2 regions of the Micromonospora sp. NPDC005161 genome follow, and region 2 is predicted to be linked to the other one. Evidence: riboswitches for the same ligand, from Rfam matches in the RefSeq annotation. Region 2 holds a riboswitch; the other holds the start of a gene.
What was found. Region 2 has a riboswitch for cyclic di-AMP ahead of ACWD5O_RS27845 (LysM peptidoglycan-binding domain-containing protein). Riboswitches for the same ligand answer to the same signal wherever they lie in the genome.
Positions count from the first base shown of each region.

Region 1: another riboswitch for cyclic di-AMP. It lies ahead of ACWD5O_RS26390 (coiled-coil domain-containing protein); the one in region 2 lies ahead of ACWD5O_RS27845 (LysM peptidoglycan-binding domain-containing protein).

Region 1 covers NZ_JBSFYQ010000032.1:57,864-72,259, forward strand. Annotated here, with positions in the region: gene ACWD5O_RS26345 (complex I subunit 4 family protein) at 1-453, opposite strand, end outside; gene ACWD5O_RS26350 (proton-conducting transporter transmembrane domain-containing protein) at 457-2,397, opposite strand; gene ACWD5O_RS26355 (NADH-quinone oxidoreductase subunit NuoK) at 2,394-2,696, opposite strand; gene ACWD5O_RS26360 (NADH-quinone oxidoreductase subunit J) at 2,693-3,256, opposite strand; gene ACWD5O_RS26365 (complex I subunit 1 family protein) at 3,259-4,128, opposite strand; gene ACWD5O_RS26370 (hypothetical protein) at 4,193-4,879, opposite strand; gene ACWD5O_RS26375 (hypothetical protein) at 4,907-5,194, shown strand; gene ACWD5O_RS26380 (hypothetical protein) at 5,291-5,608, shown strand; gene ACWD5O_RS26385 (NADH-quinone oxidoreductase subunit A) at 5,725-6,069, opposite strand; cyclic di-AMP (ydaO/yuaA leader) riboswitch at 6,575-6,719, shown strand; gene ACWD5O_RS26390 (coiled-coil domain-containing protein) at 6,724-7,743, shown strand; gene ACWD5O_RS26395 (glycoside hydrolase family 3 N-terminal domain-containing protein) at 7,857-9,038, opposite strand; gene ACWD5O_RS26400 (NlpC/P60 family protein) at 9,272-10,255, opposite strand; gene ACWD5O_RS26405 (C40 family peptidase) at 10,877-12,349, shown strand; gene ACWD5O_RS26410 (TetR/AcrR family transcriptional regulator) at 12,721-13,308, opposite strand; gene ACWD5O_RS26415 (MFS transporter) at 13,404-14,396, shown strand, end outside.
Region 2 covers NZ_JBSFYQ010000036.1:21,968-36,363, reverse strand. Annotated here, with positions in the region: gene ACWD5O_RS27895 (sensor histidine kinase) at 1-816, shown strand, start outside; gene ACWD5O_RS27890 (response regulator) at 870-1,487, shown strand; gene ACWD5O_RS27885 (peptidoglycan recognition protein family protein) at 1,643-2,773, shown strand; gene ACWD5O_RS27880 (RNA-guided endonuclease TnpB family protein) at 3,003-4,409, shown strand; gene ACWD5O_RS27875 (VOC family protein) at 4,427-4,840, shown strand; gene ACWD5O_RS27870 (glutamate synthase-related protein) at 4,902-6,467, shown strand; gene ACWD5O_RS27865 (GNAT family N-acetyltransferase) at 6,525-7,043, shown strand; gene ACWD5O_RS27860 (GNAT family N-acetyltransferase) at 7,040-7,564, shown strand; gene dinB (DNA polymerase IV) at 7,610-8,797, shown strand; gene ACWD5O_RS27850 (hypothetical protein) at 8,905-9,252, shown strand; gene ACWD5O_RS27845 (LysM peptidoglycan-binding domain-containing protein) at 9,322-9,969, opposite strand; cyclic di-AMP (ydaO/yuaA leader) riboswitch at 9,971-10,142, opposite strand; gene ACWD5O_RS27840 (hypothetical protein) at 10,524-11,690, opposite strand; gene ACWD5O_RS27835 (hypothetical protein) at 12,109-12,252, shown strand; gene htpG (molecular chaperone HtpG) at 12,518-14,396, opposite strand, start outside.

The DNA.
Region 1 (14,396 bases), on a different contig from region 2:
TCCCCAGCCGGCGATGACGAAGTACATGCCGACGATGGACAGGTCGAAAAAGACGAAGAACAGGATCAGGTCGGCGGACACGAACAGGCCGAGGCTGACGGACTGCAGGAACAGAAACAACGCGGCCTGCCCTCGCGGCCGGTGCCGCTCGCGCAGCGCGTATACCGCGCAGGCCAGGAAGATCACCGCGGTCATCGCCACCAGCGGCAGTGACAGGCCGTCCACCCCGATGTGGTAGCTGCTGTTCACGCCCGGGATCCAATCCACCTGTTGGGCGAAGGCCAGCCCGCCGGCCGGTGGGGTGTCGTATCGCGCCCAGAGGATCACGATCAGGGCGAGGTCGACGGCGGTCACCGCGACCCAGGCCCAGCGTGCGAGCGTGTCACCCAGGCGGGGCACGGCGACCAGCGCCGCCGCAGCGGCCAGGGGCAAGAAGACGATCACACTGAGCACCAGTTACCCCAACACCACGACGACGACGACAGCGACGACGAGCACGACTACGGCCTGCCGGTAGTACTGGTGCAGCTGGCCGCTCTGCGGCCGACGCGCGAGCTGCCCCAGCCGGCGCATTGCGGAGGCGAGCGCCTCCACCGCACCGTCGAGCCAACGGTCGTCGACCCGGCCGGCACGCTGGGCGACGTGTACCACCCCGGTCGAGGCGAGCTCGACGCCCCGGTCAAGGATCCGGTCGTCGAACGGACCGGCGTGGCGGGACAGCTTCAGCACCGCCCCGGCTAGGCCCGTCACGGCCCGGTCCAGCACCCGGTCGTCGAAACGGGCCAGCGCCTCGGCGCAGCGCAGCGTCGGCCGGACGACCAGGACCCGTGCCGCGGTCTCCATCCCGAGCCAGCGCAGCGCCCACCGCGGCTCAGGAACCGGGCGGCGGGCGACCGCTAGGACGATGGCGAGGGCGATCGCCCCCGACACCGCCAGCTCGAGTAGCGAGATATGGAAGGCTCCTGGACGCCCAACTGCTGCCGCGACCGTCGCGCCAAGCGGTGGGAGAGCCAGCAGCCCGGAGTAGGCAGCGCCGACCGCGAGCACGACCAGCGGCACCTGCTCAAGGCCGCTGATCCGGCCGCTGCCCTTCTGCTCCCCGTGCTGGTGCGCGTCAACGTCGGCCTGCTCGTCGGCGGGCACCCGCTGCCAGATGATGACAAGCATCTTCCCGGCGTAGGCCGCCGACAGCGCCGACGCGGCCAGGCCCACGGCGTAGAGCCACGGCGATTGATCGAGGGTCCGGGCGAGGATGACGTCCTTGGTCGCCCACAGCGACAGCGGCGGGATCCCGGCCAGCGCGAGCGCGCCGACGGTGGCCGACCAGCCGACCACCCGCCACCGCGCCACGACTGCCCGTAGGCCGGCGAGTTGCTTGGTGCCAAGCGCGCTCAGCCACGCGCCGGCGGCGAGGAACAGCAGCGCCTTGGTGGCGGCGTGAGCGACCAGGTGGGCGGCGCCACCGGCAACCGCGCCAGCACCGGCGGCCAACACCACGAATCCGAGTTGGGCCGCGGTCGAGGCGGCGAGGAGTTGCTTGAGGTCGCGTTGGGCGACCGCTACCGCACCGAGCAGCAGCGCGGTAGCCGCGCCCACCCACATGGTCGTCGGAGCAGCCCAGCCGGTGACGGCGAGCAGCGGTTGCACTCGCAGCAGCAGGTAGCCACCCATGGCCACCATCGCCGCCGAGTGCAGCAGGGCGCTGACCGGGCTTGGGCCGGCCATCGCCCGGGACAGCCAGAACGACACCGGCAGCTGCGCGGCCTTACCGAGCGCCGCGGCCATGATCCCCGCGGCGGCCAGGTGCCGCCAGCCGGGGCTGCTGGCGGGTAGGTCGGCCAGGGCCAGACCGGCGCCGCCCGCGAGGGCCGCCCCAGCGGCGAGGTAGACGCCCAGGTCCGCGGCGCGGGTGGTGACGAACGCGGTCAGGCCGGCCGACACCCGGTCGGCGTCGCGCCACCAGAAGCCGATCAGGGCGTATGAAGCGGCACCCATGATCTCCCAGGCGAACAGCAGCGTCGGCAATGTGCCTGCGGTGACGGTAAGTGCCACGGATGCGGCGAACAGCAGCATCAGTCCGTGGAAACGGGCTTGGGAGCGGTGGATCTCGCCGGCAGCGGCGAGCAGCACGAGCAGGGTGACTACCGTCAGCATCGGCAGCACCACGGCGGCAAGCCCATCGACGGTGAGCCCGAAACGGGCGCCGGCCAGGAACGGCACCGACACGGCGGGCCTCGTGACCGCAACTACCAGCGACAGCACCACCGACGCCGAGGTGACGGCAAGCGAGGCCGGCGCGGCGGCCCGCTCGGCTCGCCTGGCCAGGGCCAGCAGTGTCCCCGCCACCGCCGGCACGGCGACAAGCGACCACAGCGCCGCCTGGCCGAGGGTGGTCATCGGGACAGGTCCGCAGCCATGTCGGTCATGTCCACGCGTCGTACCCGGTGCAACGCGGTCGCCACAGCGAAACCCATCGCCATCTCCACGGTCATCGCGACGATGATGACCAGCAACAGCACCTGTCCGGACGGGTCCGGGGCGAGGAACCACCAGAAGCCGGCGGCGGCGAGGATGAGCCCGTTGAGCATCAACTCGAGGCCCATCATGACCATGACCACCACCTGCTGGGACAGGGCGCCGTAGAGGCCGACGCTGAACAGCGCTGCGGCTACGAGCAACACGGTCTGCAGGGTCACCGCCCGACACCTCCCGGCTGCGGGTCGCGGGCGGGCCGACGGCGCAGGTCGTCGCCGAACCGGTCGTAGCGGCCGCGATGGGCGGCCAGCACGACACCGGCGACGATGGTGACTGCCATGACCATGCCAACAGCGGCCATGACCAGCATCTTGGGGCTCATCAACTCCTCCCCCAACGCCGCCGTGACGTCGTCCGGCGCAGTTCCGCGGCGCGCCGGCCAGGGCTCGAGGAGAACCCCCGTAGCCAGCAGGACGAACACTGCGATCGACACAGCCAGGGCGTGGCGTTTGTCGTGGACCATGCTCATCGGCATCAGCGCCGGGTTCATGCCCATGAACATGACCATGTAGACGGCCATGATGGCCATCTCCATGATCATCATGAGGATCGTCACCACACCGACGTAGTTCTGCTGTAGGAGCAGTACCTGCAGGCCGACGCAGATGAAGGAGACGGCGAGGGAGTAGCTCGCTCGGGCCATCGAGTTCACGATGAACACGGCCGCCCCGGCGAGCACAGCGATAACCGCCAGTGCCCAGAACGCCACGTGGGTGATCATGGTCAGCTCCTACCGAGGGCGATGCCGGCGACGAGTAGGTCCTGCAGCAGCACGGCGGGCAGTAACACGACCCAGCCGACTTCCATGAACAGGTCCGGTCGCGCCGCCGGGAGGTGGCGGCGCAGCCACACGAACGCGGCGAGCAGGGCGAGGGTTTTGACCAGCACCCACATCCAGGCGGGCAGCAGCGGACCGGCGCCGCCGCCGAGGAACATCGGCACCGCGAACGCCGCACCGGCGGCCAGCAGGGCATACCGGCCGCTGAGGAACAGCAGCCGGTCAACACCCGACAACTCCACGCCAACCCCACCGGCTACGTCAGGGCCCAAGGCCGGGGAGAATGGCCCCCAGACGGCTATGGCCAACACGCCCATACAAAAGACGAGGAATGCCACCGGCATCCACACCACGAACCACAGACCTTGTTGGGCGGCCGCGATCGTGCCGACATTCAGGCTCGACGCGGCCACCGCCGGCGCTACCAGCGCGAACATCAGCGGCAGCTCGTAGCCGAGTCCGTGAGCCAGGAAGCGGTAACCGCCGACCAGTGAGTGCGCCGAGTTGGCGCCCCAACCGGTCAGCCACACAAACGCCCACGCCAGGACGTCCATGGCGTTGAACCACACCACCCCGACGTCGAGGTCGAACAAGGTCCAATCGCCTAACGGCACGACGGTGATGATCATCATGGCCATCACCAGTAGGCCGGCGCCACCGATGCGCCACAGCAGGGTATCCGCGGCGACGGTGACACGGCGCCGCTGCCGCATCAGCCGGGCCACCTCGCCGATTGGGCGGGTCAGGCCGGTACGGACATCAGCGCCGGCGGCTCGGGCGGACAGAGCACCGTTGAGGACCGCGGCGGCGAGCATGAGCAGACCCAGGAGACCGGCCGCTGCCAGCGCCCAGAGCGGGGCTACGACCGTCACGGACGGGTCAGACACGGCTCACCTCGCGGTCCGCCGTCAACGCGTCCAGGTCGAGACTGGCGACGATGAGCCGCGCGGTGGCGAGGTCCCAGCCCCGCACGAGATCGGCTACCGCCTCGATCAGCACCGCCGGCCGCTCGTGCGCTGGTTGACCGTCCGCCTGGGCTAGTCCCTGGGCGGCGCGATCCAGCATGCTCAGCAGCCGGTCCCGAGTATCACCGCGAAGGTGCTCGGGAAGGTGCCACCGCGCCAGGTCCTGCTCGGTGAGGGGACCGAGACGTCGCATGGACCATCGCAATAGCCACGAGCGTCGCGCCATCCGCGTCAACCGACGCAGCTGCTGCGACGCGTGCGCGGTACCGTCGGCGCGCAGCACGGCGTCGCGGACACGGCGGGCACGGGACGCGGCGTCGTCGAAGCCCGCCAACGCCAACAGGCCCGCGGCGTTGTCGCACCGACGAGCCGCGAAAAGGTGCACGCTGCTGATCCGAGCGTCGGTCACGGGAGCGGACGGACCGGCATCGATGAGACTGGCTTCCGCGTCGAGGATGACGTCGCCCTGAAGGGTGCATCGCAGGACCAGACCCGCGGGCCAGTGCGCGAGCACGGGACCCAGCCGTGCGTGCAGGACGTCCAACTCCAGGCCGTCACGGTCCTCGGCGCCGCTGGCGAGCGGGATACCGGCCGGAGCCATGTTCATCTCCCCGTGTCCCATGCCGGCGTGGCCGGTGTGCTCGCCACCGCCCGCGGCATCGTGCGCCATGTCGCGGCCGTCGCCGCCGTGACCCATGCCATGGTGGCCACGCTGCGGGGTGCGGTGGTCGTCGTCAGGCTCCGTGCTGCGGCCATCGTCGTGCTGCGGGCGGTGGCTGCCGTGGCCCATCGCGTCGTGACCCGTGTGCCCAACGGCGTCGTGCTCGTGTCCACCCGCAGGCCTACCCTGCTCGCCGGGCCTCTGACAGGATTGGCCCGCTCCCCCGTGATGCTGCGGGTCCGCGGAACCATCTGATAGGCCTTCGCCGGCGTGGTGGCCGTGCTCGGCAACGCCGCGCTGGTCCCTACTCTCATGCCGTTGCGCGTCTTGGGGTCGGGCCACGTTCACCCGGTGGGTGGCATGTTCGTTGCCGCGATCTTCCGCGTGCTGCCCATACGCGCCCTGGTGCTCGGTCGGGTGATCTTCATGGCGCGCCTCCGCACCGCGGCCGTCTCGGCGATCGCGGCTGTCCGTCTGTTGCCGATCGCTGTCGCGCAGGCCCGCTTCGGCGGCGTCAAGCGCGTTGCGCACGGCGTCCGGGGAGTCGATGTCGACACGGCCCCTCGGTCCGGGAAGCTGGCTCCACAGTCGGTGCGCCACCTCGGACAGCTCCGGGCCTGGTGCGCCGCAGACGGCCAGGACATCGGCGTCCGCTGGGGACTGGGCTAAGCGCCATCCTCGCTCGAGGATGTGGCGCTCGACCGCGGCTCGTGTGAGCCAGTGCCCGGGTGCCTCTATCAGCAGCACATGCGCGTGGCGGGTCACGAGCTCGGCCCATGTGCTGTTCAGACCCACCGCAGGGCCCCCTCGCGCCACGCCCACAGCACCGCGATGAAAGCGCTGCCGAGGAAGATGAACATCTCGACGATGGCCGTGATCCCGAGCTCGGCGACCACGACCGCCCAGGGGTACATGAACAACATCTCAACGTCGAACGCGAGAAACAGCAGGGTCGCCAGGTACCACCTCACGTGGTAACGCGAGAGGGCGTGTTCCTCGGGGGGCCAGCCGGATTGGAACGGCAGGCTGGTCAGCGGCGCTGACGCGATCGCGACGGCGCGATGAGCCAAGTACAGCCCGGCCACGATCACCACAGCCACAAGTGCCATGCCCGCCGCGCCTGCGTACATTGCCGCTCCCGTCGTTCACGCCCGGATGCGCGTCGCTCCTCGGGCGCTGCCGGTCCTGGTCCCGCTGCCCGTCCCCGTCGTCTCGATCCTTCCGCCACGGCCGGTCTCCAGGGCGGACCTCGGCGAGGATCCACCGTCCGCGCACCCGCGGCGCCAGCGGCTGACGCCGGAGACCGTCGCCGCGCACCGGTGGGCCTGCATACTCTCCGGCGCCTCCCCCCGATAGGGAACCTCTGCCATCCTCTTCTACTATCGCCGAATAGTAAGAGAGGCATCCGAAGGTCGCGGCGCGGCGAGCCGGCGAGTGGCGACGAAAGCGTCCACCTCAGTGCGATCCCGGCCGCGCCTCACCACATCAACGGGGACCTCGGCGAGGCGTCACCTCAGCTGCGGTGGAGAGGGCATGGCCGGTTACAGACTGCCTTCGATTGGCTGCCTCAATCCGTTTCTGACCCTAGATCCGTCGGCCTACTCCGCGGTTGCCTCACTGCCAGTCACCGCCGACAACGCGCAACAGCGTAGGCATGGCCCCCTCATCGCCGGGCGGCGAGCCGGGGACCGGAGTCACTGGCGTGAAGCCGCTCCAGCGGTAGGGGTTAATTCCGCTCCGAACCCCTGAGCTAACCCGGTCCGCGTTTCACGGAAGGGAACACTGTGACGGCACCCCTGCGCCGCTGGTTGACACCTGTGGTGGCCGTACTCGCTGCCCTGACGGTCCTGGCCGGACCGGTGCCAGCGTTCGCCGCCCCCTCCACGCCCACCCCTTCAGGGCACGAGGAAGACGACGAACCTCGGTTGCTCAGCGACGTCATCGAGTCGCGCAACCGCGACTACAGCAAGGCCAAGGCCAATCTGGCGAAATCCCAGAAACGCCAGTTGGAACTCGCGATGGAGGGGAAGCGGGCGCAGGGCGAGTTGGATGCCCTGGCGCCCCAGGTCAGCCAGATTGCCGCGCAGTCCTACCGAACCGGCCGCATCGGTGCGGTCGCGATGCTGCTGGACAACAACAGTCCCGACTCATTCGTCCAGCGAGCCGGGGCTCTCGATGAGCTCAGCATGATCAACGCAGCGCGGTTGGCCGAGGTGAACGCGGTCAAGAACCGGGCCGAGCAGGCGAGGCCGGCACTCGACGCCGAGGTGCGCAAGCAGCAGAAGTTCACGAACGACATGGCGCGGCAGAAACGGGAGGCGGAGAAGGCCCTCTCGCTCGTCGGAGGTCAGGGCTTCACCGGAGGTCTGGTGTCGGCTACGTCGCCGGTGGCCCGGATCGCCCCCGGCCGCACGTCCGACGGGGACTGGCGGCCCGAGTCGTGCTCGGAGAAGGACCTCACCACCTCCGGCTGCGTCACCCCCCGAGCACTGCACATGTACAAGGAGGTCAAGCGGGCCGGCTTCAACCGGTTCGTCGGCTGCTACCGCTCCGGCGGCCCCTGGGAGCATCCCAAAGGCCGGGCCTGCGACTGGTCGCTGCAAAAGAGCGGCTTCCGGTCCTGGTACAACAACGACACGCGCATGTATGGCAACAATCTTGCCGCGTTCCTCCTGCGCAACGCCGACCGCCTGGGTATTTACTACGTGATCTGGAACCGCCAGATCTGGTTCCCGGCTACCGGTTGGAAGTCCTACAGCGGACCCTCCAATCATACGGACCACGTCCCCGTGTCGCTGCTATAGCAGCCGCCTGACTGGCCCGGCCAACTAGATTTCACCGGTCTGGTGACGGCCTGCCGTGTCGGGCGCCGGGGCAGTGACGCTGCGTACCTACTTGCTGCCCTGACGCGGGACGGTCAGCGTTTCGGGCGGAGGGCGTCAACCCGGACGACGGACTGGTCAATGTGCGCCTCGGTGAGCTGGCCGCGGCGAACAAGAGCAGCCACGGTGTCGAGAGTCTTGTCGAAGATTTCTGGGTCGTATACCTGCTGGTTGGCGAAGACAAGTAGGTCGACACCCGCCTGCAGCGCCAGGTGGGCCGCCTCCGCGGACCCGTAGCGGCGGGTGATGGCAACGGCCTGCATGTCGTCGCTGACCACTGGTCCCTGCCAACCGAGTTCGCCGCGGAGCAGGCCCGTCACGACTGGTCGTGACAGCGACGCGGGCCGGTTCGGGTCTAACTGTGTGTTGAGCACGTGGGCGGCCATCACGGAGTCCGCAAGTCCGGCCTGGATGAGTCGTCGGAACGGCTCCAGCTCGATGGGCTGCCAGGTGGAGCTGACGTCGACGACCTCAAAGTCGGTGTTACCGGCGGCGCTGCCCGATCCTGGGAAGTGCTTGAGGGTGGTCTTTACACCGGCGGCGCGATGAACCTGGATCTCCTCGGTGGCGTTGGTGACGACGATGTCAGGATTGGCGGAGAAGCTACGGCCGAGTTTTCCAATCGCCCGGCTTTCGGGATTGACGTTCAGGTCCACGACTGGCGTGTAGTTGAGGTTGACCCCGATCTGCGTCAGGCTGGCGACGAGGCTGCGCGCCCATTCGCGTGTCACCGTCGCCGAGTTCTCGCCGCCGATCTCCGCCTGTGACTTGATCGCGGGAAACCCGTTGCCCGGGTTGAGCCGGGTGGTTCGGCCCCCTTCCTGGTCGATCGACACGATGAGCCGTCCCGGCGAGGCGGTCTTCAGGTCCTTGATGAGCGCGGTGACCTGCCGTGGTGACCGGATGTTGCGCTCAGAATCGGTTTCCAGGTCCCGGTCGAACAGGATCACTCCGCCGAGGCCGGCCCTGACCGCCCTGACGATCCAGTCGTTCTGATTCGCGCGGTCACCGCGGAAGCCCACCACGAGCAGGCTGGCGATTTTGCGCCGCAGCGCTGCCTCATCTGTCCGCCCGGTGGTAGGTCGAGCGGTCCGGGTGGTCGGCGGCGGTGTTGGCGCGGTGGCTTGGCTGGCCCCCTGGCAGGCGGTCAATGCGGCCACGGCGGCCGAGCCGGCTCCCGTGAGCAGAAACCGGCGAGGCAGACGGAGCTGGTTCACATCCGCACAGTAGGGGCCACCAATTCCCGACCATGAGCGAACGCGAAAGAGTCACTCGTTCGATGCTCTCGGGCGTCCGTCGGCAACCCCTGCGCCGCCGCGAGTCCGTCCGCCGTCCCACCCGGATCAGGCGCAGCACCTTCAGTCCAGCAGGCAAGCCCTACGCTCGGTCAGCGTCGACAGGGGTTGAGGTCCTACCACCGGTGCCACGAGTAGAGCCGTGCAGGCGCAGGTCAAGGACGGCGGGCGCCCATGTACGGCATGGTTTCCATGCGCGCCATTTTCACCGGTACCCCCGCCCTCGATGCATGAACGATCAGCCCGTTGCCCACGTACATGCCCACGTGATGGAGGTCGCTGTAAAAGAAGACCAGGTCACCAGGTCGCAGGTCAGCGCGGGCTATCGGGGTTCCTTCACGCCACTGCGCCCCGGTGAAGTGGGTCAGAGACACCCCCGCCGCCTTCCACGCGTACTGCGTCAGGCCAGAGCAGTCGAAGCTCGACGGCCCGTCGGCGCCCCAGACGTAAGGCTTTCCGATCTGTGCGCAAGCGGTTCGCACTGCGGTGCCGGCTGCTCCGCCGATGTAGACGGCGGGACACGCGCCGATTCGCAGTGCACCACCAGAGCTGCCACCGCCGGCGGCTTGAGCTCGTAGGCGTTCCAGCCGGTCCACCTCGGCCTGGATGACCTTCCTCCGCTGCGCCAGCTCGGCGTCCAGACGTTTCTGCTTGGCGACAAGTGCCTCAACCTGGGCGCGCTGCGCGGCGAGGTCATCACGCAGCTTCACGACGTCGGCGATCTTCGCCGCATCGGACCGCGCCACGTAATTGAGCAGCGCCAGTCGGTCCGCCAACATTTGAGGGGAGGTGCTGGACAAGACAGCGTTGACCGCCGAGGCCGGAGGGGTCCGATACTGCCGCGCTGCCATGTCACCGATCTGCCCCAGTGACATCTCCACACGCAGCTGCAGCGGCTGAAGGCGTTCACCGAGCTGCTTCGATTTCTTCTGGTTCGCGAGGAGCTCGCTGTGCACCTTGTTGTAATGCTCGATGACGGGTTCGAGCTTCTCCCACGCCTGGTCCAGCTGCTTCTCTACCTCGGCAGGGGATGGAACCGCGAGCGCGGGGGATGTGAAGGGCGCGAGCAAGCTGACCGCCACAACCACTGCCGCAGCCGCGAGGCCGTTACGCATTCTGCGTTCAAGTCGCAACAACACGTTTCTGGTACCTCTCGCTGAAACAGCCGCGCCAGCATCACAGGGCGTGACGGCAGGTCGGTGGACAGCGATGGACGGTACCCTGATCCACGAACGCCGTCTACTACCTCGGTGTAGTAATCGGCTCAGGCGTCGTGTCAGCAGGACAGAGCCGCAGCAGCTACAGGCGCTTCGACACGTCGCCTATCCGGCGACCGAACAGGCTTCTGAATGGCCGCATCCCGGCTAACCGGCGCAGGGCAGATCGGACCGTTGACGCCCTGCTTGGGGCGGAGAATGGGTGTCGTTCGAAAAGCTCGGAACACGTCTGCGCTTCGTGTCCGGGGCCCCCTCAGGATCCTAGGGGTGCCGCGACGACCGCGGTCAACGCCGCGGCGCGCCGCCGGCAACAAGCGGCGCTACCCGTGAGCCAGGCACGGCGGGGCCTGATCGTCCTGTTGGGATGCCGGATCGGCCAACCACGGCGCCTGGGGCAAGGGTCAAGGGGTGGTGATCTCCCCTGTGGTCGAACTACTATCGCCGACTAGTAGGTGCGCGACAGGGTCGGTAACCCCCGTGCCGATCCTGTCGCGCACCGCTTCACGTCCGCGCGGTCTACTGACACCCGTTCTTAGGAGCGACATGGCGAAGAGGCACAAGGCCCGGCCGACGAGGCGACCGGGGGCAAGCCTGGCAGTCCTTCGCCCCGTCCTCTGGTCGGCGCTGCTCACCGCGGTGGCCACCACGGCCATCACCGTGCCGGCCTACGCGAATCCGCCCCTGCCCAACGCCATTCCTGACACGGGCGCCAGGCCGGTTCCCTCCAGCCCCGTCCAACTACCCGGCGGCGGCGCCGTTGCACCGCCCACCCTGGGAGCGACGACACCGACCGGCTTGGGACCGTTCGCTGCCCAGATCCTGGCCAAGGAGACCGAGGTAGCCACCCTCGGCGAGCAGCTTCTGACGCTCCAACAGGAGCAGACCCGGACCGAAACCGCGTCGCAGGAGACCGAGCGGCAGCTACAGGTCACGCGGGCCGCGCTGCTGAAGGCGCAGCAGAACCTCGGCCCCACCGCCGCTGAGGCGATGAAGCGAGCGGCCGAGTTGCCGCCGGGCGAGGTCGGCTCCCATCTGCAGGATCTCGGCGCCCTCCTACGCATTCAGAAGGGGCAGCAGCGCGCCGGCGACTCCCAAGGGAGCGCCCGTGACCTGCTGCGCGTGCAAGCGACGGAGCAGCAAGCAATCGCCGCGCACAGCGCCGCGTCGACCGCCGCTCAGGCCGCGCGCGCGACCTACACGACGGCAGAGGCGACCTTCAAGAGGCGGCAAGCCGAGCTGCTGGACCTTCGGCGGCGCAATACCGGCAAGATCGAAGCGCTCGAGCGGCAGCGTGACGCCGCCGAGCGGCAGCTACGTCCGAACACCACTGACGGTGAGAGCGTCGCTGGGATGGTCGCGAACCCTCGCGCTCTCGCGGCGGTCCGGTTCGCTCGGGCCCAACTCGGCAAGCCCTACGAGTGGGGGGCTGAGGGACCCAATCGCTACGACTGCTCCGGGCTTGTCTCTGCGTACCGATCGCAGGGCGCCGACTTTGACCAGCTGCCGCGCGTGTCGCGGGATCAGTACAACGCCACTCATGGTCGCACCGTTGACCGCAGCATGCTGCTCGCCGGCGATCTGGTCGTCTTCGCCTCGGGCTCTAGCTGGACCACGATCCACCACATGGGCATGTACATCGGCGACGGCAAGATGGTCCAGGCGCCCACCACCGGCGATGTAGTCAAGATTTCCTCCGTCTGGTGGTCACGCTTCTACGCCGCAACACGGGTGATCCCGGCGGTCCCCGCGCCCACCACGTCGCCTTCGGCACCGCCGCCCATGGCCACGCCCAGGCCCACTCCGTCACCCAGCCCCACTGCGTCACCCAGCCCCACTGCGTCGCCCAGGCCCACTCCCACGCCTACTCGACCCCGCCCCACCCCGACGCCTACCGGCCCCGAGCCGACCCCGACCACACCCAGCCCTACCCGCTCACCGACGCCGTCGACCTCTCCGTCGACCAGCAGTCCAACCCCCACCACCCCGACCCCGAGCGCGTCAACGACTAGGCCCTAGACCTCGTCCGCAAAGTGTCGGCGCGAGTGGCGCTTGGTCGGCTGCGGCAACCAGGGCCCGGGTGCCCGCCAGGACACGGTCGACGACCCGACTCGGCCGCCGCTGGCGGCGCCGAGGTGCCTTCCGTGCAACGCGTCGGGACCGGCTGGCCGATGGGGCGCAGCCGCCGAGCTTCGATGAGTTGCGCCTTCAGCAACCCCCAGTCACCGTCGAAGCCCTTGCCGCGAGGAGCCGACCGGCGGGGTGGGTGCCTATGCCCCCGCCATCGGAAGGAGTTGGGCGTCGACGGGAGCTGCTCTGCCGAGTGGTGTGGCCGGCGGCGCCGCGGTCCGGCGCGGGCGCTGGCAATGCCTGGCCCCGGCGAATCTTCGTCAGGCGCCAGCTTTTGTGTAGGCGGCCAGGATCGTCTCGGAGATGAATTGGGCGGCGTCTGCGCTTTCCAGTCGCCCCTTGGCGACGTCGATGGCCGCGCCGTGGATGACGTGGTGCAGGACGCTGGTCAGCCAACTGGCTGGGAGATCGGCTCGGAAGGCCCCTTCTGACTGGCCGCGGCGGATCAGGTCGTCAACGCGCTGGGCAGGTTCGGCGTGGAGTTCTTGCACCCGTCCGGGCGGCAACGTCGTCTGTGCCGCTTCGAGAACGGCGGTCGCCTGGGCGACCAGCAGCCAGCTGGATCTGATCAGGGCGTCTAGGGCCTCACGGGGGTCGCCGGTCAGGTCGAGCGTCTGCAGGACGTGTTCCCCATCGGCTATAGCTCGGGTCAGCGCGGCGTCGACCAGGGCCTCTCGGGAGGGAAAGTGCCCGTAGAGCGTCACTCGGCCTACCCCTGCCGTTTTCGCGATCTCGCTCACGCTCGCGTCCGCGTTGCGGCTCAGGCAGGCCACGGCCGCGTCCAGGATCTTCGCGACGTTCTGCTTGGCGTCGGCTCGGAGGGTCGGCTTCGCCGGGGGGTGAGACATGCAACTTCCTCAACTCGAACAGCGCTGTTCGGGTTATGGTATCTCTCCCACAACTCGAACACCCCTGTTCGACTTACGGAAGGAGGCCGGCCGTCATGGCCCAACCCGTGACCGTCACCACCACATCCCCGCATCCCCACCCGCAGCGCTGGAAGATCCTGGGACTCGTCGGGGTCGCGCAACTGATGCTCATCCTGGACGTCACCGTTGTCGCGATCGCCCTGCCGCACATAGGCGCAGATCTTGGCCTGGAGCGGGAGGCCCTCACCTGGGTGGTCAGCGGCTACACCCTCGCCTTCGGCGGACTGCTGCTGCTCGGCGGGCGCGCCGCCGACCTGTTCGGCGCCCGACGCCTGGTCCTCGCCGGGCTCCTGCTCTTCATCGCCGCGTCCCTCACCGCCGGACTCGCGAATAACGGTCCTATGCTGCTAGGCGGTCGCGTCGCACAAGGCTTGGCCGCGGCGATCCTCTCCCCCGCCGCGCTGTCCCTGGTCGTCACCATCTTCGACGGCGAGGAGCGCAACAAAGCCCTCGGAATCTGGTCGGCGCTGGGCGGCGGCGGCGCGGCCCTCGGGGTCCTCCTCGGCGGCCTGCTGACCGCCGGGCCCGGCTGGCCCTGGGTGTTCTTCATCAACGTTCCCGTCGGACTTGTCCTCCTGCTTACCCTCCGCATTCAGCTTCCGCCGCAGCCTCGGCCGATCGGGGACGGTCGGCTCGATGTGCCGGGCGCGGTGCTGGTAACAGCCGCTACCGGGTCCCTGATCTACGCCCTGATCCAGGCCGGAGACCGAGGCTGGGGCACGCCGGTCACCCTGATCCTGCTGGGCACGGCAGTGGCTCTCTACGCAGCGTTCGTCGCCCGCCAGCGCCTCGCCGCCAGCCCACTGATGGATGTCCGACTTCTATTGCGTCGACCCGTCGCAGCCGGAACGCTACTGATCCTCGTCGCGACCGCTCTGATGATCAGCGTCTTCTTCCTCGGAACGTTCTACCTTCAAGACCACCGGGGTTACGGCGCGCTGCGCACCGGGTTGCTCTTCCTTCCCGTGGCGCTCGCGACCATGCTCGGCGCGAACGCCGCAGGCCGC
Region 2 (14,396 bases):
CGCCGGCAGCGCTGGGGCGCACTCGCCGCGACCTTCCCCGGTGTGGCGGCAGGAGTGGCGTTCAACACGAACCGCGTGAGCGAGTACTTCTACACGTTCCTGGTCTTCTTCACCGCGTACGTCCTGGGTCGGCTCAGCCACGCCCGCCAGGAGCGCGCGACCGCCCTGGAGGACCGGGCACTTCGGGCCGAGCGCGAGCGCGAGTTCGAGGCCGATCGGGCCGCCGCGCGCGAGCGGGCCCGAATCGCCCGGGAGATGCACGACGTGCTGTCCCACGCGGTGAGCCTCATGATCGTGCAGGCCGAGGCCGGGCCGGTTGCGGTGCGCACGGCCCCGCACCGGGCCGAGGCCGCGTTCGACGCGATCACCGCCGCCGGCCGCGACGCCATGGTGCAGCTGCGCGGCATGCTCGGCCTGCTGCGCTCGGAGGCCGGACCCCGCGGCCCGCAGCCCACCCTGGCCCAGCTGCCGCCACTGATCGACGGTGTCCCGGTGGCCAGCCTGCGGGTGACCGGCGAGCCGCGCCCGGTGTCGGCCGACGTGGAGCTGGCCGCGTACCGCATCGTGCAGGAGGCCCTGACCAATGCCGTCAAGCACGCGGCGGCCAGCAGGGTCGACGTACACCTCGGCTGGTCGCCCGAAGCCCTCACGATCACCGTGACCGACGACGGTGCCGGAACCGGCGGCCCGGGCGGCGGACACGGCCTCATCGGCATCCGGGAACGCGCGACCGCCTGCGGCGGTACGGCGAGAATCGGGCCGGACGCAGGTGGACGTGGGTTCACCGTCGGGGTTCGGCTACCGTTCCCGGCGTGACGATTCGGGTGGTGATCGCGGACGACCAGGAGCTTGTGCGCAGCGGGTTCGCCATGATCCTTGACGCCCAGCCGGACATTACCGTCGTCGCCGAAGCCGGTGACGGCGAGGCGGCCGTGACCGCCGTTCAGGAGTACCGGCCGGATGTGGCACTCCTGGACATCCGAATGCCGACGATGGACGGTATCGAGGCCGCCCGTCGCATCTGCGCGGACACCGGCAGCCGAGTGATCATGCTGACCACATTCGACCAGGACGATTACATCTACGAAGCGCTCTATGCCGGTGCCAGCGGCTTCCTGCTCAAGGACGTGCGCCGCGACGACCTCGTCCACGCCGTCCGGGTCGTGGCCTCCGGCGATTCGCTGCTGGCCCCCTCGGTGACTCGGCAGATCATCGCCGACATCACCGCCCGCCACCGGCCCGGTGCGACCCGGCTGGCCGACGCGCCCGACGCCTGCCTCAACGTGCTCACCACCCGCGAACGGGAGACCCTGCACCTGCTGGGCCGAGGCCTGTCCAACGCGACGATCGCCCAGACCCTGGTGGTGAGCGAGCACACCGTGAAGACCCACGTCAGCAATGTGCTGACCAAGCTCGGCCTGCGCGACCGTGCCCAGGCGGTGATCTGCGCCTATGAGACCGGCCTGATCACCGCCGGCGAGAACTGAGCCGGACCGGTGTGCGCATCACGAGTGGGTTGGTCCGAGCGATGACGTGGGGTGGTGAACCTCTAGCGCGCGGGCGAGTTTTGGCAATATCCTCCGGAGAACGTGCGGCCATTGGAGCTACTTTTCATTCACCGCCGGCCGCAGGAGGAGACAACATGCACGTCGACCCTTCCGAAGTGGACCGCCGGACGCTGCTGCGGGCCGGTCTCGGCGCGGCCACGGTCGCCGTGGTCGGGAGCGAACTCGCCTTCCCGGGCGCCGCGCAGGCCGCCCCCGGCGCCGACCTGGACTGGATCATCAGCTGCGACGAGTGGGCGGCTCGCCCGCCGAAGGACCCGCTGTCGGTCAGCGCCATCGCCACCAACAAGATCATCGTGCACCACATGGCGTTCCCGAACGTCACCGACTACTCCCAGGAGCAGGCGGTCAAGCTGGCCCACGACTGCCAGGACCTGCACATGGACGGCAACGGCTGGTCCGACACCGGCCAGCACTTCACTGTGAGCCGGGGCGGCTACGTGCTGGAGGGTCGGCGGGGCAGCCTGGAGCGCCTCGAAGCCGGCGACCGGCAGATGATCTCGGCGCACTGCCCGGGCGAGAACGGCCGGGCCATCGGGATCGAGAACGAGGGCACCTACGTCACCGAGACGCCGCCGAAGGCGCTGACCGACTCGCTGGTCAAGCTCTGCGTCGCCGTCTGCCGGCAGTACGGGCTGCACGCGCACGACATCTTCGGCCACTGGGACTTCCGCACCACGCAGTGCCCCGGCGCCGCCTTCTACCGCGAGTTCCCGGAGCTGCGCCGGCGGGTGTTCGCCGCCCTCGGCACCGATCTGGCCGACGTTCCGGCGCGCCGCTGGCCCGACCTGTGGCGCTTCGTCAACTCCCCGTCGGTCCGGGTGGTGCAGTACCTGCTCGCCTTCCGCGGCTACCCGGTGACCGTCAGCGGCACCTTCGATGCCGCGACCGTGACCGCCGTGCAGGACTGGCAGGCCCGCAACGGCATCCCGGTGGACGTGGACGCCACGCTCACCACGCCGACCTGGGAGACCCTCGCGCCCGAACTGGACCAGCACGCCAGCGGCCTGCCGGTGACCGCGGTGCAGGAGATGCTCTTCACCAAGGGGTACGCCGTCACCGTCACCGGCGCGTACGACCACGCGACCCGGGACGCCGTGAAGGACCTGCAGGCGCTGCACGGGCTGCCGCGCAACGGCAAGCTCAGCACGAGCACGTGGTGCACGATCGTCGGCGGAAATGTCCGCCAGTCGTTCCGGCACCGCTGATCCTCTGGGGCACCGGCGGCGGCGCGGGCGCGAACCCGTGCCGCCGCCGGGCCCGGCACCAGCGGAAACGCGGCGCGCCTCGTTGTTCGCCCTCCACCGGTCTGCGACGATGACGGCGACCAGGACCAAGGAGCCGTGAATCTATCGTGCACACCTTCTTAGGCCGCCTGCACGGTCTGCGTCGCTATCAAGAGCAGCTCAAGGCGGCGGACTTGGCCGAGGCGTCGTTGTGAAGGCGACCCGGATCGCCTACTCGCATCGGCTGAATGCGGGGAAGTACTGCGCGCTGGTCGAGCAGGCGCGGCGGTTGGGCCAAGTGCGCTGCGAGGTGTGGCAACGCTACGGGTCGGCGGGCGGGGCTGGGCTGACCGACCGGGAGGTTCGCGACCGATGGTTGTCGGAGGCCATCCACCACCGGTTCGGGGTGTTGGCGAACGCGTGGAAGGAAACCGTTCGCGACGCAATGGCCGACATCGCCGCGACCCGAGAGTCGGCAAAGACGCAGGTGCGCCGAGCCATTCGGCGCCGCACCAGCGATCAGGCAGAGCAGAAGCGGCTGTTCAGCCTACTCAAGGCCGACCGGTGGGTCGACGATCCGTACCTGTCGCGGCAGATCCGCTCACACCGGCGGCGCGGGCACAACCACACCCACAACCAGATCGTGGTGCGCGCCGACCAGCACCACACCCGACCCGACAGCGATAGGCGGCTGTGGCTGGCCGTGCCCGGCCTCGTGCGACGCCAGATGGTCCGCATCCCACTGAACACCACCGTCGCTCCGACGGGCACGCTGCGGCTGATCCTGCGCGGCGACCGCGTGGAGATCCACTACCAAATCGACGCCGCCACCATGAAACCCTCACAGCGTCCGTGTGGCACGGCGACGCTGGGGGTGGACAAGGGTTACACCGAGGCGCTGACCGATTCCGATGGCAACCACCACGGCGATCGCCTCGGTCAGTTGTTGACCGCCGAGTCTGATCGGATCAAGGAACGCAACCGCCGCCGGGCGAAACTGCGTTCGATCGCCAACACCGCCGCCCGGCGCGGCGACCAGGCGAAGGCCGACCGGATCACCACGAACAACCTCGGCACGATCAAGCGAAACCGGCAGGCCGCACGCCACCGCGGGCGGGTACGCACGGAGATCTTCACCGCCGTGCATCAGGTAGTGGACAAGGCCGCCGTCGTGGTCGCCGAAGACCTGACCAAGACGTTCACCGGGCGCAAGCAACTCGGCAGGAACACCAACCGGCGTCTCGCCGCGTGGACCAAGGGGGTCACCGCGCAGGCGCTGAAGAATGTGTCGGAGCGCAGAGGTTCTGCGCTCGTGCACGTCAACGCCGCCTACACCTCACAAGTCTGTCACCGCTGCGGCTGCTTTGGCCGCCGCACCGGGGATCGGCTTCACTGCACCCTGTGCGGGGTGGTGTGGCAGGCCGACGTGAACGCCGCGGTCAACGTCCTGCGACGACATGGTGACCCCGACATCACCCTGCACACCCCGCATCGCGCGGTGAGGCAGATCGTGCAGGCACGGGCCGATCGCCACCGGAGCAGACTGCCGCTCCCGGACTCCAGCCCGGTACACCGGGCGGAGAGCGAACCATCCGACGTGCTCAGCAACGAGCACTAACAAGGAAGCAGGGTGCTGTGCAGACGCGACTCAACCCGTACCTCAATTTCCCCGGCACCGCCCGTGCGGCGATGGAGTTCTACCACCGCGTGTTCGGCGGCGAGATGACGATGAACACCTTCGGCGAGTTCGGCAGCACGGAGCCGGGCCTGTCCGACCAGATCATGCACGCGCGGCTGGAGTCCCCCAACGGGTTCACCCTGATGGCGTCGGACACCGCGCCCGGGATGAACCATGTGCCCGGCACCAACATCGCGATCAGCCTCAGCGGCGACGACGCCGACGAACTGCGCGGCTACTGGGCGCAGCTCTCCTCGAGCGGGTCGGTGACCATCCCGCTGGAGAAGCAGATGTGGGGCGACGAGTACGGCCAGTGCGTCGACCCGTACGGCATCCACTGGATGGTCAACATCACCCAGCCCCAGGCCTGACCAGCGCACCGTCGCCGGTCAGCCGGTTTGGCCGACGGCGCGGGCGGAAAGAGTGCCGGGCATGAGATGGGCCCGTCGAGCCGTACCCGCCGTCGCCGCCGCGCTCGCCGCGCGGGACCTGATCCAGCGCGACCACGCGCTGCTGCGCAACTTCCCGGTGCTCGGGCGCGCCCGATACCTGTTGGAGGCGGTCGGGCCGGAGCTTCGGCAGTACATCGTGGCCGGCAACAACGAGGAGCGGCCGTTCACCCGGGACCAGCGCCGCTGGGTGTACGCGTCGGCGAAGCAGCAGAACAACTACTTCGGCTTCGGCACGGACAACGACATCGAGTACACCCCCGGTTATCCGATCATCAAGCACCGTACCTTCGGCCGGGCCGTGCCGCCGTCGACGCCGGCCGCCGGGCAGGACGTGCGACTGCCCTGCGCCAAGGTGCTCGGCGCGGCCCGGGGGCGGGCCCGCGCGTTCCGACCGGAGTCGGTGGTCAACATCTCCGGGATGAGCTTCGGCTCGCTCTCCGGCAACGCCGTCGCGGCGCTGAACCGGGGTGCCGCGCTCGCCGGCTGCCTCCAGAACACCGGCGAGGGTGGCCTGTCGCCGTACCACCGCCACGGTGGTGAGCTGGTCTTCCAGCTCGGTACGGCGTATTTCGGCTGCCGGGACGAGCACGGCCGGTTCAGCCTGGACCGGTTGAAGGATCTGGTCGCCAGCGCGCCGGTGAAAGCGCTGGAGATCAAGCTGAGCCAGGGCGCAAAGCCCAGCCTCGGCGGGCTGCTGCCCGGCGCGAAGGTGTCCGCCGAGATCGCCGCCACCCGGGGCATTGCGGCCGGTCAGGACTGCGTCAGCCCCTCCCGGCACGCCGAGTTCTCCGACTGCGACAGCCTGCTCGACTGGGTGGAGCTGCTGGCCGCCGAGACGGGCCTGCCGGTCGGCATCAAGTCGGCGGTCGGCGACCTGGGCTTCTGGCAGGAGCTGGCCACCCTGATGCGGGACACCGGCCGGGGCGTCGACTTCGTGACGATCGACGGCGGCGAGGGTGGCACCGGCGCCGCGCCGCTGATCTTCACGGACTCGGTGTCGCTCCCGTTCCAGCAGGGCTTCTCCCGGGTGTACAAGGTCTTCGCCGAGCACGACCTGCACGAGCAGGTGGTCTTCGTCGGCGGCGGCAAGCTCGGCCTGCCGGACAACGCCATCGTGGCGTTCGCGCTCGGCTGCGACCTGGTCAACGTGGGTCGGGAGGCGATGCTGTCGATCGGCTGCATCCAGGCGCAGAAGTGCCACACCGACACCTGTCCCACCGGCGTGGCGACCCAGAACGCCTGGCTGGTCCGGGGGCTGGACCCGACGCTGAAGTCGGTGCGCGCGGCCAACTACCTGCGGACGCTGCGCCGGGACCTGGTGAAGGTTGCCGAGGCGTGCGGCGTGGAGCACCCCGGCCTGATCGGCACCGACACGGTGGAGATCCTGGACGGCCGCACCGGCTCCACTCCCCTGCACGAGGTGTACGGCTACCGGCCGGAGTGGGGCCGGCCCTCGCCGGCCGACCGGGCGGAGATCGTCCGGCTGATGGCACCCGAGGCGCCGCAGGGCGGCAGCGCGACGCCCTCCCCCACCGCCGTCGGCTGACCGGCGCTCGCCGATAACCCCTGGAGGCGGACGCCGGGGGCCCCGTATCGTGGCGCGGTGCTGATCAGACGCGAGACGCCCGCCGATGTCGACGCCATCCGCGCGGTGCACGCCGCCGCCTTCACCGCGCCGGACGGTGGCGTACCGGTCGAGGCGACCCTGGTCGACGCGCTGCGCGCCGACGAGGGCTGGCTGCCCGCGTACTCCCTGGTGGCGACCGACCCGGACGGGCAGGTGGTGGGGCACGTGGTGGCCACCCGCGCCCAGGTGGCCGGTCAGCCGGTCGCCCTCGGCGTGGGGCCGCTCGGCGTGCTTCCCGACCGGCAACGGCGCGGGGTCGGCTCGGCGCTGATGCACGCGGTGCTCGGCGCGGCCGACGCCCGGGACGAGCCGCTGGTGGTGCTGCTCGGCCACCCCGACTACTACCCGCGATTCGGGTTTCGACCGGCCGTCGAGCTGGGCGTCACCCCGCCGCAGCCGTGGGGCCCGCAGTACTTCCAGGCCCGCCCGTTGAGCGCGTGGCGGGGGTCGATCCGGGGCGAGTTCCGGTACGCCGGCCCGTTCGACGAGCTGTGACCGCACCGCAGATCCGGCGGCGGCGCGCCACCGACCTCGACGGATGCGTGGCGGCGCTCGCCCTCGTCCATGGGGCCGACCGGTACCCGCTGAACTGGCCCGCCGACCCGCACCAGTGGCTACGCGAGCCCCGTCCGGCGCGCGCGTGGGTCGCCGTCGACGCCGACTCGGCGATCGTCGGGCACGTGGCGGTGCAACGGCTGCCCGACCCGGCGGACGGGTCGCTCGCCCGGCCGACCGCCGAGGTGACTCGCCTCTTCGTGTCGCCGACCGCCCGCGGGACCGGGCTGGGCGCTGCTCTGCTGACCCGGGCCCGGCGGTGGGCGGCCGAGCGCGGGACGGACCTGCTGCTCGACGTGGCTGTCAGCGACACCGCGGCCACCGCCCTCTACGAGCGCACCGGGTGGCGGTGCACCGGCACCAGCACGGCGCAGTGGACCGCCCCGGACGGCAGCGCCGTGTCACTTCATCACTACACGCTGCCAACGGGCGGGGAAATCAGCGACCGGCGGCCCTGTTAGCGCAGCTCACTGTGGTGATCGCGGACGCCATGCGAACATATGTACGTGTCGCCCGGGGCCAGCATCCTGCACGCCGACCTGGACGCCTTCTACGCGTCGGTCGAGCAGCGCGACGACCCGCGCCTGCGGGGGCGGCCGGTGATCGTCGGCGGCGGCGTGGTGCTGGCGGCCAGCTACGAGGCGAAGGCGCGGGGCGTACGCAGCGCGATGGGCGGCCAGCAGGCGCGCCGGCTCTGCCCGGACGCGATCGTCGTACCGCCCCGGATGTCGGCGTACACGGCGGCCAGCCGGGCGGTGTTCGAGATCTTTCGACAGACCACCCCACTGGTCGAGGGGCTCTCCATCGACGAGGCGTTCCTGGACGTGAGCGGTCTGCGCCGGCTGGTCGGGCCGCCGGCCGACATCGCCGAGCGGCTGCGCCGGGAGGTCCGCGAACGGGTCCACCTGCCGATCACCGTGGGCGTGGCCCGGACGAAGTTCCTGGCGAAGGTGGCCAGCGGGGTGGCGAAGCCGGACGGCCTGCTGGTCGTCGCGCCCGACGCGGAGCTGGCGTTCCTGCACCCGCTGCCGGTGGAGCGGCTGTGGGGCGTCGGCCCGGTCACCGCGGCCAAGCTGCGGGAACGGAGGATTCGTACCGTCGGCGAGGTGGCCCGGCTCGGCGAGGCGGCGCTGGTGTCAATACTCGGCGCGGGCGCCGGCCGGCACCTGCACGCCCTGGCGCACAACCGCGACCCCCGGGCCGTGCTGGTCGGCCGCCGACGCGGCTCGATGGGCGCGCAGCACGCGCTGAGCCGTACGCCACACGCGCCGGCGGAACTGGACGCCGTCCTGGCCGGCCTGGTCGACCGGGTCACCCGGCGGATGCGGGCGGCCGGACGGTCCGGGCGCACGGTGATGCTGCGGCTGCGCTTCGGCGACTACACCCGGGCCACCCGCTCGCACACCGTCCGCAAGGCGACCGCGGACACCACGCCGCTGCTCGCCGCCGCGCGGGCGCTGCTGGGGGCCGCCCTGCCCGAGATCGACCGGCGGGGCGTCACGCTGATCGGCGTCTCGGTCGGCAACCTGGACGACAACCCGGTCCAGCCGGAGCTGCCGTTCCACCACGATCCGGGAGCCGAGCTGGACGCCGCGGTGGACGCGGTCCGCGACCGGTTCGGATCGGCGGCGCTCACCCGCGCGGTGCTGCTCGGCCGTGATCCGGGCGTCGAGATGCCGCTGCTGCCGGACTGACCGCACCAGGTGGCGGGGCGAAAGCGCCGAACATCACAGCGGCGAGGGGTTTGGCGACGGCCGCAGCGGTCACGTAGTGAAGATCAGTCTGACCAGGGGGGACCACCATGTCCGACGACACCAGCAACCGTCCGAGCCGGCGCGAGCAGCGTCCCGGCGACGTGACCGACCCGCTGCTCTGGCAGCTCGCGATCGACGTGCTCAGTGCACATGAGCCGGACGAGGACGGCGCCTGCCGCAACCTGCTCTGCGCCGGCCAGCCGTGGCCGTGCGCGGCCCGCAGCTCCGCTGAACAGTCGCTCCGGCTGGCCCGTGGTGCGGCCGGCACACCGTCCACAGTCGCTCCGACGCGGGGCGAGGAAACAACCGCATCCGCTGACCGGCCCGCTGAGGGCGTTCCGACCGCGCGCCGGGCCTGGTCGGCGCGTCCCGAAGCCGCCGTGTCGGCCGCCTGACGCCCACCCCTTCTCGACACGCCCGCGGGCGCCCGGCCGGAGTCCGGTCGAGCGCCCGCGCGTCGTGTGTCAGAGGGCGAGCCGCTGACCCGGGAAGATCAGACCGGGGTCGCCGCCGACCACATGACGGTTGCGCTCGTACAGGGCCTGCCAGCCGCCGGCCACCTGATGGGCCTGGGCGATCTCGGACAGGGTGTCGCCCGGCTTGACCAGGTACGTCCTGCCGTCCGTGGAAGGCGCGGTGCGCTCGTGGTTGCGGGTCGCCGGCTGCTCGCCGCGCGACGACCGCTCCCGGGGCTTGGACGTCGACTCGGACTTCCTCGTCGCGGACTTCGCGGCGGAGCCGCCCGACGAGCCGCCCTTCTTGCCGCAGGTCGGCCAGGCGCCGATGCCCTGCCCGTCGAGCACCTTCTCGGCGATCGCGATCTGCTCGCCGCGGCTGGCCAGGTCGGCGCGGGCGGCGTACTTCTTGCCGCCGTAGCCGGCCCAGGTGCTCTGCGAGAACTGCAACCCGCCGTAGTAGCCGTTGCCGGTGTTGATGTGCCAGTTGCCGCTGGACTCGCACTGGGCGATCGCGTCCCAGTTGACCCCGGCCTGCGCCGGGGCGGCCGGGCCGAAGAGGGCGACGGCGCCGGTGACAGCGCCGACGGCCAGGGTGCCGACGGCGACGCGGCGGGTGGTGACCCGTCGATGACGGGGCGTGTGTGCAGATGACATGTGAGGCTTCCTCCACGCCGGCGAGGTGAGCTGTCGGGTTCGGGCCGAGGAGCCCGGCCGCGCGGTGGCGGCTTCACCCCGAGGTGACGTGCACCGAGGAACGTTGGGTCCCCCGCTCCTGCCCGGGTGACTGGGTTCCGACGACCGGGGGCAGGATTTGGCGTTGCCGGTCGCGGTGTCCGCATTGGCGAACCCGACCGACGTTAGGCACGGTCGGTGACGGTCGCCCACCCCCTGTGAACTTCTTCACCGGGCCGCGCGGGGCGAGTCGCGCAGCGGTTGCGGGCGATCGAAGTGTGTGCAGTGACCACCATGGACCGTTTCCGATCAGGCCGGCGTTTCAGGTCTCGTGCTGGAGCCAGGCCACGATCCGGCGAGCAGTTCGACGTGTCCCGGCGACTCGTACGACCGGACGTCGTGACCGAGGGCGCTGTAGACGATCCGGCTGGTCCCGACGGTTCGTGCCCAGACGAGCGGTGGGTGGTCGCGGCGACCAGGCGACTTCGCACCGCTCGCCGCATCCCCTGGTACGCCGACTGTCCCGCCCGGTGCGGTCAACGGCCGCCGGGCGGCGTGGCACGGCGAATCCGGGCGGCCGTCATCTGACACGCCTGCGCCTCGTCGACCAGGCAGCCGGCGAGCAGCTCGCGGCCCCGGGCGAGAACCGCGAGGGCGTCGGGGTGGCCCGGCAGCCACTGCTCGGCGTCCCCGACAGTCAACTCGGCCCGATGGCCGGGCAGCGGCGTCGCCCCGGGTGGCAGGCCGCCGAGCCGGTCGAGGTGCCCGGCGGAGAGGATCTGGTACCACATGGCGTCGGGGATGAGCGCGTCGGCGAGCATCTCCACCCCGGGCCGCCGGGTCACCGGCTTTCCGTCGCTCGGGAGCCGCTGCGACCACTGTGGCGTGCTCACCCGACGGCTGTCCGGCTCGGCGTCCACTCCGGCCCAGGCCAGCAATCCGCTGTGCGCGTGCAGCTTGTCGCGCAACCGGTGCATCGGCCCGGCCAGGTCGCCAGCGTCGGCAGGGTCGGCGCGCGGCTGCGCGACGGAGAGCGCCGCTGCCGGTAGCACGTCGTGGTAGCCGCCGACGGTCGCGGCCACCAGCCGGTTGGTGAGGTCGCCGGCGAGCAGGGTCACCGTGATGGCTGTGGGCAGAGTAGACAGTACGGTGGCGGTGGCTGAGCCGGCCGCCTCGGCGGTGAGCGGAACCCGCACGCCGAGCACGACCGCGCTCAGCTCGTCCGCGGGTCCGCGCTCGGCGTGCAACCAGTCGAGCGCCACGTTCAGCAGGGGCGGGGGCAGTTGGCACGGGGCGTCGCCGAACGGCGCGCCGAGTGGCCCGCGCAGGTAGGCCCGGGCGGACACGCCGAACTCCTCGATGTCGTGGCTCGGGCCGCGCCGGGCCACCGAGACCAGAGCGTCGCGCACACCGGCATCGCGCAGTTGCCGGGCCAGCAGCTCCGGTATGGCGAGGACATGCTCGGCGGGGATCGGGCCGAAGTCGATCACGAGGAGCTGCGCGCCGGGCAAGGCGATCGGTGACGAGACGACGGCCGGGCCCACCCGCTCCCCGCCGGCTCCCGTCGCTTCGAGTCGGAGCAGAGCCTGCCGGAGCGCGGCCACCGCGACGGGCACACCGGCGTCGTCCGAGCGGACTTCGATCGTCAGGCTGTGCTGCTCGCGCAGAGTTTCATCGATATCTAGCACTACGACGACGGCCATGTGTCCCCCAATAGTGGCGCATCCGCACTCCTGCGGCAGCCCATTCCTGAACCCCGCTTCGCACGTCGATCGGAATGGAGGAAGAGATATTTGCTTATGTCTATTGACAGTGGAAGGGGCCCGTCGGGGAGCATATTGCCGTCGCAATTTTCCGGGAGCCCTGCCGGGTGCGGAGCGCTCCAAACTGGCCAATCTGTCCCGTTAGCGCGAATACGCGCAGCATGAAATAGCGCTGCCCGGATTCCACGATGTAACACAATCGAGGAGGTCAGCGCTATTTGCGAATCCCAACGACTATCGCCGCACTTTTCCCAGCCCTTCCGTAACGGCCGAGGCCTGTAATCGCCGTACGGGGTGCCGGCTGCCTCGGTAACGTCACCCGCAGCCGGGTGGCGGCCCGCCGGTCCGGTGCGAGGGGGTGAGCGTCGTGGCCGGCTCGGGCGGATCCCGGGGCGTGGTGGTCGGCGTCGCCATCGGCACCACCAGCACCAAGGCGGTCGCCTACGACACACGGGGCCGCCAGATCGCCACCCACTCCGTCGCGCCGCCCAAGCGTCACTGACGCCGCACGCGAACGGAGCGTTGGATGAATGCCATGGCCGCGTCAGTTGCCGACCCGGCCACCGCCGGATGCGCGTACTCCGCCGACCTCGACGCGTCGTAGACGTTGTCCGTCTGCTCCTCGGGCAGCGCCGTGATCTGGATCAGCGGCGTCGGGTGGGCTCGGCGCGGCCATCGGAGTAGTGAAGCTTGTGGCTACCTGCAGACGCTGCATGATCCAGAAAGCGATGCCGCCCCATCCGACGAAAGGATCAGTCCCCCTCCGGCTACAGGGTGCGGGCCAGCCGGTCAGCGAGGGCCCGGGTGAATCGGGCCGGGTCGGCCAGCTCGCCACCCTCGGCGAGCACCGCCAGCCCGTACAGCAGCTCGGCCGTCTCGGTCAGCGCCTCGGAGCTCCCGCTCTGCTCGTGGGCCTTGCGCAGCCCGGCAACGAGCGGGTGCCCGGGATTGATCTCCAGGATCCGCTTCGTCGACGGGACCTCGTGCCCCATCGCCCGGTACATCTTCTCCAGGGTCGGGGTGAGATCGTGCGCGTCGCCGACGACGCAGGCCGGTGAGGTGGTCAGCCGCGACGACAGGCGGACCTCCCGGACGCTGTCCGCAAGGGTGGTGCCGAGCCAGTCGAGCAGCCCGGCGAACTCCTGTCGCTGCTGCTCGCGCTCGGCCTCGGCCTGCTGCTTCTCCTCGTCGGTGTCCAGGTCGACCTCACCCTTGGCGATCGACCGCAGCGGACGGCCGTCGTACTCGCCGACCCGCTCGACCCACACCTCGTCGACCGGGTCGGTGAGCAGCAGCACCTCGTGGCCCTTGGCCTGGAACGCCTCCAGGTGCGGGGAGTTCTCGATGGTGGCTCGGGAGTCGCCGGTGGCGCACCAGATGTCGCTCTGGCCGTCCTTCATCCGTGCCACGTAGCCGGCCAGGTCGGTGGGCTCGGCCGGGTCGTGGGTGGAGGCCACCGACAGGATCTCCAGCAGGGTGTCGCGGTTGTCGGTGTCGTCGATCAACCCTTCCTTGACCACCGCGCCGAACTCGGTCCAGAACGTGCGGTAGCGCTCGGGGTGGTTGGCCTTGAGGTCCCGGACCGTGGCGAGGACCTTACGGACCAGCCGACGGCGAACGATCTGGATCTGCCGGTCCTGCTGGAGGATCTCCCGGGAGATGTTCAGCGACAGGTCGTGCGCGTCGACCACGCCCTTGACGAAGCGCAGGTAGGTGGGGATCAGCGCCTCGCAGTCGTCCATGATGAACACACGCTTGACGTAGAGCTGGACGCCGCGGCGGCCCTGTGGGGCGAACATGTCCAGCGGGGCGTGGCTGGGCAGGAACAGCAGCGCCTCGTACTCGAAGGTGCCCTCGCCCTTCATGTGCACGACCTCGAGCGGGTCGGCCCAGTCGTGGCTGACGTGCTTGTAGAACTCGTGGTACTCGGTGGCGTCGACCTCGTCGCGGGGCCGCGCCCAGAGCGCCTTCATCGAGTTGAGCGTCTGCACCTCGCTGGTGGGTGCCTCGCCGTCGACGCCCGGGCGCTCGACGAGCATCCGGATCGGCCAGGCGATGAAGTCGGAGTATCGCTTGATGATCTCCCGGATGGTCCACTGGGCGGTGTAGTCGTGCAGGTTGTCCTCGGTGTCGGCCGGCTTGAGGTGCAGGGTCACCGTGGTGCCCTGTGGCGCCTCGTCGACGGTCTCGATCGAGTACGTGCCCTCGCCGGCGGACTCCCAGCGGGTGCCGCCGGCCTCGCCGGCCTTTCGGGTCAGCAGGGTGACCCGGTCGGCGACCATGAACGTGGCGTAGAAGCCGACGCCGAACTGGCCGATCAGGTCCTGCGAGGCGCGGGCGTCGGCGGACTCGCGCAGCTGGCGCAGCAGCTCGGCGGTGCCCGACTTGGCGATCGTGCCGATCAGCCCGACGACCTCGTCGCGGGTCATTCCGATGCCGTTGTCCCGCACGGTCAGGGTGCGGGCGTCCCGGTCGACCTCGATGGCGACGTGCAGGTCGTCGGTGTCGGCGACGAGGTCCTTGTCGACAAGTGTCGCCAGCCGCAGCTTGTCCAGCGCGTCGGACGCGTTCGAGATGAGTTCCCGCAGGAAGACGTCCTTGTTCGAATAGATCGAGTGGACGACCAACTGGAGGAGCTGACGCGCC